3 regions of the Leptospira koniambonensis genome follow, and region 1 is predicted to be linked to each of the others. Evidence: riboswitches for the same ligand, from Rfam matches in the RefSeq annotation. Region 1 holds a riboswitch; each other region holds the start of a gene.
The links. A riboswitch is a leader RNA that binds a small molecule or an ion and turns the genes downstream of it on or off. The one in region 1 is predicted to bind cobalamin.
Positions count from the first base shown of each region.

Region 2: linked by a shared signal. The riboswitch ahead of EHQ52_RS18970 (TonB-dependent receptor) and the one ahead of EHQ52_RS08320 (LIC13354 family exoprotein) in region 1 are both predicted to bind cobalamin.
Region 3: linked by a shared signal. The riboswitch ahead of EHQ52_RS02305 (CbtB domain-containing protein) and the one ahead of EHQ52_RS08320 (LIC13354 family exoprotein) in region 1 are both predicted to bind cobalamin.

Region 1 covers NZ_RQFY01000004.1:922,579-925,857, forward strand. The annotation lists gene EHQ52_RS08315 (LIC_13355 family lipoprotein) at 1-700, opposite strand, end outside; gene EHQ52_RS08320 (LIC13354 family exoprotein) at 731-1,315, opposite strand; adenosylcobalamin (AdoCbl) riboswitch at 1,509-1,635, opposite strand; gene EHQ52_RS08325 (flavin monoamine oxidase family protein) at 1,875-3,215, shown strand; gene EHQ52_RS08330 (alpha/beta fold hydrolase) at 3,212-3,279, opposite strand, start outside.
Region 2 covers NZ_RQFY01000012.1:225,096-228,374, reverse strand. The annotation lists gene EHQ52_RS18970 (TonB-dependent receptor) at 1-1,243, opposite strand, end outside; cobalamin riboswitch at 1,270-1,446, opposite strand; gene lsa26 (surface adhesion protein Lsa26) at 1,889-2,629, shown strand; gene EHQ52_RS18960 (CapA family protein) at 2,734-3,279, opposite strand, start outside.
Region 3 covers NZ_RQFY01000001.1:502,072-505,350, reverse strand. The annotation lists gene EHQ52_RS02315 (CbiX/SirB N-terminal domain-containing protein) at 1-611, opposite strand, end outside; gene EHQ52_RS02310 (CbtA family protein) at 608-1,423, opposite strand; gene EHQ52_RS02305 (CbtB domain-containing protein) at 1,414-1,596, opposite strand; cobalamin riboswitch at 1,736-1,919, opposite strand; gene EHQ52_RS02300 (SDR family NAD(P)-dependent oxidoreductase) at 2,050-2,904, opposite strand; gene EHQ52_RS02295 (Crp/Fnr family transcriptional regulator) at 3,091-3,279, shown strand, end outside.

The sequences.
Region 1 (3,279 bases):
CAAAATTAGGATCTGCTAAATCGAAACCGTCTCCACCCCCACCTCCGTTTACAATATCCGTATCGAAAACTTCGGAGACAGTCATTGGATTAGAGTCTTGGTTATAGACGAACGGAGTGATTCCCGCGAATCGATTCCAGTATATAGGATTTCCTACAAAAGTATTTGGATCTGAGTTGGTATAGGTTGGATCCCATCCGCACCAATTCGTTAAGTCATTGCCTACCTCTACTATTAGAGGCTCCATAAAAACATTATCGAAGGAGTTCGAGTTATTTTGAACTCCAACGAAGAAAGGGTTTTCATAAACTATAAAATCGATACCGCTTGCAGGAAGTACCTTTACTCCTGACCATCTAAGTATAATTGAAGATCCGATTCCGGAAGCTTCTAAACTATACACGTCAAGAGAACCGTTAAAGTTTCCTTCTCCGCGAATACCGTCCACTGAACAATCCGAATCTTTAAATCCAATACCATTGCTTGTCGGAGCTGAAATGATCTCGTCCGCTACAAAAATCCCACGACCTGATTCGGGAGTTCTTTGATCGCAAGCACTTAAGAATCCGGGCCCTCCTATTCCTAAAGCAAGAAGGGCCTCCATACCGGAAGAACTTTTAGAATCATCACAACTGATAAAACTTAAAGAGAAACAAGTAAACATTACATAAATTTGAATGATATTCTTAAGTCTGAACATTTACATTTTCCTCCCGTTATCCGACTTATATCAGTTTTGAGATTCGAGTCTGCTCCAAGGAGCCGGATCAAAGCCGCTATTCAAACCACAACCTGCATTGATATCATTCGTATCGGAATAAAAATCTAGATCATCATCTTTTGCTGATGCTAATGTTGTTTGAGTGGAAACATCTGAAAGATCTGGACAAACATATGTTTTACCGTCTTTAACCATCCATCTTAGCCACGCATAATTTCCTTGGGAAAAGGAAGAAGCAGAAGTAAAACGAACATAAACTACTTTTTTATTCGTGTCGATTTCCTGAATTTCTCCGTATAAGTAGCTGTTGCCAAATGTTTCGTCGAACATAGTTTGCGCTACGAGTGAAAGAGAAATATTATATGTTCCAACAACTACGTTTCCAGCTGCGGTAAAGGTCCCACCTGGATAATCTGGAGTTCCATTATAATAATTATAGTTACCTGCGAGTGGGTTTAATCCTGCTACAGCTACTAAGGCAAGAACGTTTTGATTGTCTGACTTGCTGGATTCGCCCAGATCAAAACAATTAGCGAATACGAATAGCGAACATACTGCAAACGTTAGAGCAGCCATTCTTTTGAATTTTCTCATTTTTCTCTCCTGATTTCTGCCGGATGTCGCAGAAAAAGAAAATATAAGCAATATAACGTTAGTCGATCATTGATCTTATAAAGATCAGAACAATTTGGTATTTGCTGTGTTTTCTTTTTCCGTTCGAGAGCCCCGACATTTTAGCTTTCGGGGCCCCATCGCAGAAAGCGCGGATGCGCTAAAGAGCGAGATTTACGATACCCCCCAACCTCGAGGTTAAAGTATCGCGGGGAAGATCTGGCTTATTCCGTTTAAAACGGACATCACAGTTGCGGGTCAGCGCGGGATTTACACCCGACTTCCTCCCTGAAAGCGTAATTCCAGGTTTTGGTTTAGCACTTCCGCTGGCAAGGGAAAAAGTATTAGGATACAAAAGTCATCTATTCCTTGCAATATCAGGATAAATCAGCGATATTTAAAGCATAAGAACAAATAGGAAGGATTCGGTACATAATTTCATATCGATGAGACATTCTACTTCGCAAAAAATTCGGGAAAGATCTTTCATAGACCGAAAATAAAAGAGAGAGTTCTAATAAAACTTCCAAAGAGGAATCCGATGAAAATTACCCGATCCACTTTTCTGAAAGCCGGAATTTTAACTACCGCTGCTTTGTTAGGAAGTCGTAAGGGAAATTTATCCGCTCAGAATACAAATTCTGGAAAAAAAGTAATCATACTTGGCGGCGGACTCTCCGGACTTTATTCAGCATACATCTTAGGAAAAACAGGAAGTAAAGTAACTCTGATAGAAGCCACTGATAGGGTGGGGGGAAGAGTTAGATCCATACAAGATCCTTCCGGTCATGTTGTGGATCTAGGAGCTGAATGGGTCTCTTCTGAAGATAAAACAGTTCGCAGTTTAGTTAGAGAATTAGGATTAAAATTACAATCTTCTCCTTTGGCTCCGGATCTGTTTTTAGGAACTTATAAAAAAGCAGGTACCTGGGAACTTTCTTCAAAATCGCAAGAGATCTTAAGTAAATTAGTATCACAAAATTCTAAATTAGATACTGCACAACAGCAAGCATTAGATCGTATTAGCATTTATAATTATCTAGTATACCAAGGAGTTAGTCCTGAAGATCTAACTTTACTTGGTCATAAACTTTCTCTTCATTATGGAGATAGTATCCGAGTTCTGTCCGCTGAAAAAGTTTTAAGCGATCTTGCACAATTTCCTCAAAGGAATAGCAAGATAGAAGGTGGAATGGAAAACATCGCCAAAACCTTGGTGATGAATATAGAAAACACTGAGTTTGTTTTTTCAGATCCAGTTCTTTCTGTAGATCAGGATTCCACTGGAGTTACGGTCACTACTGCTTCTGGAAGAAAATTTAACGGTTCTACTTGTATCTGCACTTTACCTGCGAATCAAATCTCTAATGTAAAATGGAATCCAGGTCTTGATAAAGAAAAACTTTTGGCAGCTTTAAGAGTTCGTTATTCTCAAATTTATAAATTGTTTTTGGTATTAAAAGAATCTCCTTGGGAATCTTCTCCATTTGCAGTTCATTCTGATGCTGCGGCTCAATTTTTATATGATGCAGGAACCAAGTCTGATACTTCAGATAAGGTTTTAGGAGTGATCGCAAACGGGGACAGATTCTCTGTATTTGATTCTGCCAACCAAGACCAAAAGGTAGAATATATTCGTCTTACTCTGGAGCGCTTGGGTTTGAAGAAGGATCTGCAAATCCAAAGATTCTATTTTACGGAAAGTAAAAAGGATTACGTGCCGAACGGGATCGCAGAATTCCCGCCAGGAAGTTTTGGATCAGAGATCATTTTAAGAAAACCATATGATCGTATCTTCTTTGCGGGAGAACATACCGGCGAAATTACCGGAACAGTGGAGGCCGCTCTAAGCTCTGCGATCAAAGCGGTGAATTTAGTTTAGTTTTTCCCATGCGTTCCTATTTCTGTTTCGATCCAACTAGTTGCATCTTGTAGAACTTTTTCGA
Region 2 (3,279 bases), on a different contig from region 1:
AAGAATCCCAAGAAACTCCTGGAGTCAAAATTAATTTTCCATCCAAGAATCTAAACTCGTCCTCTACTTGAAAAGTGGTATAAGTCCTAGCCTTTCCAGGTTCATATTTCAGATCTATATTTTGAGGTGTACTTCTGGACCTTTCGAAAGTCTCTCTTTCAATACCTGCATGGAATTTCAAAATTTGATAATATTCTAATAAATAAAAAGTAGGAGTTACCTGAAATCCGGATTGCCCCATATAAGCAGTCGAGTTGGGAGTACCTTTGGAAAATTCAGATTTAGGATCAAAAAGATCATCATTCGTGAATGAAGTAAACATCCGAGTTTCAAGCCTTAATAACCCATCAAATAAACCTTTTGTATCCGTTCCGAGGGAAGAAGTATTTCTAAGATATCTTCGATGAACTTTCTGTGTTTGGTTACTTGCAGGTCCAGGAATTCCATGAAATCTATAATTCAGATCATTCCAAAACTTGATCTTTGTAGCTCCGATATCACCGCTCAGACCGATCATACCAGAAGTTCTTTCATATTGGGCATTTCTTCTTCTATCAATCGTATCATCCAGAGGATTGACGAGCACGGTCCCATGATTGTTTAAGAAGGAAAAGTTTTGGTCGGATTTTTCTCCCAGCAAGAATACACTGGTCCCAATTCCACCGTAAGTTCCTGTATGCGTTATGCTGCCCTTTCCCGTATTAAAACTTCCCGCGCCTATATTTACGCGAGTTTTAGGAGGGCCAGATCCAGTTCTTGTAACTAAGTTTACACTTCCGCCGATTGCCGAACCAGAAAACCCGACGGGCGCGCCACTTCTATATACTTCTATACTTTGTAAATTGTCAAAGGGAAGATCCGCAAGGTTTACCTCTCCACCTTGCGCATTATTAAAAGGAACTCCATCTATAAAGATCCTGGTTTGGTTCGGATTTGTTCCTCTAAGAGAAAGAGTAGAATAAGAACCTAATCCGCCGTATCTTCTGATCCTGACTCCTGCTTCTCTTTCTAAAACATCCGGAAGATTCGTATAACGTGCATTGTATTGGTCCAGATCGATAGAAGTCTGGAAACCTGTTGGGTTCTTTCTGAAATTTTCAGGCTGAGAATTTGAACTGGTCTTTCCTACTACTTTGACAGTGGAAGTTTCAGTCTTCTGGGATTCTTGAGAAAATACTTGGACAGAAAATAAAAAAAGCCCTAGATGAAGTATCTTTCCGAATCGTTTGGGTCTTTTGTGCATTGAGGCCTTAACTCCCGAAAGCCAGAGAATTGAAAGCAGCTCTGATAGGTTTTCTGACTCACGCGAAGGTTCGGACCCTTCCCGTCTTTCGACAGTGGTTTTGTCCGACCGTTTAGGCGTTTACAGCTGCGGGTACAGCTCCGGATTTTCACCGGATTCCCTTTTCCGATCTACTTGCAAGGACCAGGTTCCCAACCCAAGTCGGAGGGGCAATCTCAAAAAGGAGCTCAGGTTCGCACGGAGAACACAGAGCTCACAGAGTTTGTTTGCCATGTAGGAACTCCTACAATGTATATCTTCTCAACTTCGCGGCTTTGTGTGAGACGCAAATACAGCGACTTTTGAGTCACGCCAAGGCGCCAAGACCGCGAAGGTTTTTAATCCAGAATCCCCGCCAGGGATGCGAAGGGCTTTAATCCGGGCAAAGCCCGGATGAGCGCCAGCGAACCCAGAGCAGCCCGGTCTTCGCGTAGCGAAGAGGCGGCCAAGGTTTTACTTAATATCGGATATTGGAGTTCCTACATTTTCAAATTCAGAAAGAAATATTTTCTTGATGTAAGATAAAAACCGGAAAGGATTCACGAATTCGTGCCCCAAAGGAAACAGCTTGGGGTCTACCTACATAATATGGAGCACCGAACTCGAATGAAACGAATTCCATCCTTAAGATTTCTTCTATTAGGGATCTTTCTTTTAACTACCTCATCCTTATCAGCAGCCGGAACTTATTCCGAAGGTTGGACAGTTGCAAAATTGATCCAATTCGAAAGCAGAGGGGTCATCTTTGAATCTTACGAAGGTCTTATTGAAGTTTATACTATAAACGATTCAGAAGCTTGTGATGAAATGAAGGACGAATGTTTTGTTCCTGCAAAACAAAAGATCGAATTCAGCGTACGTCCTGAAAACGCAGACGTAGTGAATTTTTTAAGTAAAAATTTAAACCAAGAAATTTTGGTCCAATACAGGATCCACAGATTCGAGGCAATCGCTTTATCTTCCAAATACGAAGTGGTAGGAGCACAACTCCAAGAAAGATCTCTTCCTAAAGGTCTACCTGATAAGATTGTAAGCAAAAATAAATCCGGAGGAAAAAGAAATTTTTCCGTTACTGGACGTATTCTAAGTTTAGAATATAAAGGAGTTATGATCGGAACCTGGGAAGGATTATATCTGGATGAGACCAGAAATAAAGTTCATCCATTTTCAGTCACTGACGAAGAGATCGCAACCTTTGCGACAAACACTCTTAAATTCGGTCTTAGATATTTCTTAGGAGTTTCTGTAGCTTATGTAACTGGCTTGAGAGATTCTCATTATGATATTTATGAGATCAACTTCAAAGCTCCTGCGGGTGCATTGGAACCAGCTAGCAAAACCGAATAATTTACGTTAAGGTTTTATTAAGTAGAAAGCCGATGCGGGAATTCCTACATCGGCTTTTTTATTTTAGAATGTCGCTCTAGGAATTCCTACAAGGCAAACTTCAATTAAGGATGGAAACTTCCATCAGATTGGAACTTAGGTCCTTTTCCTGGAAAATCAGATTTAGTCAAAGATTGGATGAGTTCAGTAGTCTTAGCGTCTGGATCTGGAGCAGGAATTCCATTTTGGCTTAATTGTAATGGATGGATCTTACCTTTGATAAAATTCCCTTGTTTATCTAAATCTGCTTCCAAGACCAAAGAATAACCCCCGTATCCTTTCGTAGAGAATACTCTATATCCTAAAAAGTTTCCTAAAGAATAAGCGATCAGTTTTCCTTTATATAATTCGAATGCTCTAGGCAAATGAGGACCATGTCCAATAAATAAGTCTGCACCTGCATCGATCAGAGAATGAGAAAGAGCGACTAGATTTCCTCTATATTCTCCGTAAAATCTTTCCTGTTCATTTTTTACATGTAAAGCTGGTCCGCCTTCTGCTCCACCATGAACAGAGATAAACACGAGTTGCGCTTTTTTCTTGGCTTCTTTAACGAGAGCCACACCTTCTTCGATTTCGTTCACATGATTATGAGCGCTTTGCATATGACT
Region 3 (3,279 bases), on a different contig from region 1:
AATCCGCCGAATAAAAAGTAGGGGACCACCAGAAGTTTTTCCGGTCTTAATTTGGAAGCCATCTCCAAAGTGTCTGGAAGAAGAGGGCTGGTGATCCCTATAAAGGAAGGAAGAACAAAGGAGAAATGATTTCCTTCTTGGAATAAACGAACTGTTTTATAAAAGTCACCGTTTGCATCCGGATCAGAGGAACCTCTGTTTACTATGATCACGCCTGTCTTAGAGGATTGCTCTTTGTTTAAAGGTGAAAACTCTTCTGCACGTTTCCTAAGCAAAGATACCATTTTAGAATGGATACCTAAACTATTTGCTATCTTATAAGAATGATCCGGGAACTCCGATTTAATTCTGTCCAACACGACCGGAATATCATTTTTAATATGACCAGATGTGTATAGAAACAAAGGAAATATTATAATATTTGAATACTCTTCACTAAGATCTCTGAGCGCAGTTTCCAGATCGGGTTTTGCAAGTTCTACATAAGCGTAGGAAATTTTTAGATCAGGCCGAGTGCATGAATATGCTTCTACCAATGAAACGAATTCTAGATTGGAATTTGTTTCTCTACTGCCGTGACCCAGCACCAGAACTGCAATTTTAGGTTTCATTTGAATCCTAATACCTGCTTTGGCTTCCAGAATAGAAAAAATAAAGAGGATAATAAATACCAGAAGATCAAATTTGTGAGTAAGGTCACATATTCGAATTGGTTTCTTAACTCTTTGGGAGCAGCAAAATCTTCTGAAATTTCAGGCACACCAATATAAAATGGAAGTCCTACAAAGAATAATACCGTTACTAAAACGAATGCCCATTTTAGTAATCTATGAAGATTTAAATAAGTTAGAAGGACTTTAGATCCTAAAACACCAACTAAGCTGGAACCGACACAAAGATACCACCAAGCCTGCCTTTCTAGATAATCATAAGCCCCGGATGCTCTTCCTGGTAATTCAGGAGGAAGTCCTACAAATGGGATCCCGAAAAATATTAGAAATCCACCGATGGTAAATAAGAAGCTTAGGAAAATCGCCTTGGAGATTGAAGGGTTTTCCAAAAATCCAAATGGAGGGAATAAGACCATCCAAACGGAAACTAAAACCCCAAAAGAAATCCCGAGTAGAACAGAACCAATAAATGTTCCTAAGTTTCTTTTTTGCCAAAGACTATCTTTCTCGGCTACTTCAGTGGGATTAGATTGTTCTTTTGTGTGAGAATGACCTTCTCCATGGGAGTGAGAGTGAACATGCGTATGTCCAGCATTAGAATTTTCTGATGCTGATTTGGATTCGAACTTCTCTGCTTCTAATATGAGAGGAAGATTCCAAGCGCAAACCAAGATCCCTAAAACAAGGCCAGACACCAGACCGGAAAATATCCCGGCCCGTAAAAGATCAGAAAGATCTGATCTTAATGGCATGGAAAACCGGTAGAATGTCTTATATCATGAAATGTATCGTGCAAATACACCATAGGTTCCAGGCCTACTGCATAGATTGTAGAGAAAGCAAGAAACCCAACCAAAACTAGAAAGGAACCACTAAGCCATAATCTGGCTCCCAAAAAATCCTTCGAAACGGAAATCGAGCGCATAAAAATCCCTCCTAAGAGATCTTCACCTAACAAGATATAAGCGATAGTAAGACACGAAAGATCGCGCCAAAGCATCGTATGAACAAAAAATTTTGAGTTTAGTTACGCGATTGTCTTACATCCGAGACTGGATCACGTAGCTTCAGGATTTTTGTAAGGCGTTTTCTGACTCGAGATCATCCTACTCAGCACGTCTTCCCAGGTTTTACAACCCAGTGACATCTTGTGCCTTTTGTCCCTCTTACAGCGGCGGGTACCGTGACGGAATTGCACCGTCTTCCCATAGATGTGGACATCTATGTTCCTACAAAAATAGTCTGAGATTTCAGGATCTATTTAGGTGAGTGATTTTGTATAGTATTTTATTTTCGATCGAGCAAAATTCTCTAGACCCCGCTTCTACCTTCCAATCTTTACGAATAGGTTTCATAGAGTTTCCTTAAAAGACTGCAGTTATACTTTTTGTTTTTTCTTATCCAGCCTGGACTGGGCAGCTTTTAATTCAGAATCAGTAAGTCTGATACTGAATTCAGGAAAATGTCTAAATAGAAAATATTGAAGCCAAGAATCCCAACCTGTGTATCCAATGAACTTATTGTTTGGGATCCATTTTAGGATTGCCTTTGCTACTGAATCGATTGCATGAACTCTATTTAACGCGGAACCCATTTCGATCTCTTTACTCAATTCAGGTTTATCAGTATTTTCTTTTTCTAAACCAGGAGTGTCAGTTGTAGGAGGAAGGAATAATTTTACCTTAACTCCATGAAGCATCATCTCTTGGCGGAAACCTTGAGCAAAACCTACGATCGCAAACTTACTCGCAGAATAAGCTCCGTATCCATAGATAGAAAAAAATGCAAGAGTGGAGGCTAAGAATACAATCTCTCCGCTTTTTTGTTTGGAAAAATGATCACTAAATGCGAGTGCGCTGTTTACATGACCGAAAAAGTTTACATCCATTAGATTTCTATAAACTTCGTCATCAAGGTCGGAAGCTTCTCCGGCCTTAGCAAAACCACTGCTACAGATTAAAAGGTCTAATCCACCTAAAGTCTCGATTGCCTTTTTGGCCTCTTTTTCGAGGGCTTTTTTATCAGAAACATCCAAAACTGCGAATCCAAAAACAGCTGTTGGAGCTCCTACAGACTTTAACTCTTGGACAGTCTTTTCTAAGTTAGATTTTCCTCTGGCAGAAACGATTACACTTGCTCCTGCCTTTGCTAATTGGATCGCAATTCCTTTGCCTATGCCCGCGGAACCACCTGTTATAAATACTTTTTTGCCTTTGTATCTGCTGAATGACATGTTTAAAAATTCTCTTCGATGCGGGCAAGATTTCCTTTTTTAGGAAACTATTCAATCTAATTCGAAACTTTTTACATAAAGAATTAGAGAACTTGTTCCAAAATTTTAAATTCCTGGTTTGGTCCCAAAACAAATCTTGCCTTTTCATTCCCATGATACCGAATACGGAAGAATTCAAGGCTCAAGATGTATCCGATACCTTTACTGGAAAATTTAAGGAAGAAAGTCCCAAGTTTAGAAAAAAATTGGGACCGTTATACTTCCATGTTAAAAGAAAAGAAGGTCCCAGCAAAAACAGAACTTATCAAAAGAGGGGTTTACACTAAAAACATATTCATTGTTAAGAAAGGATGCCTGCGATTAAAATTTGAAGAT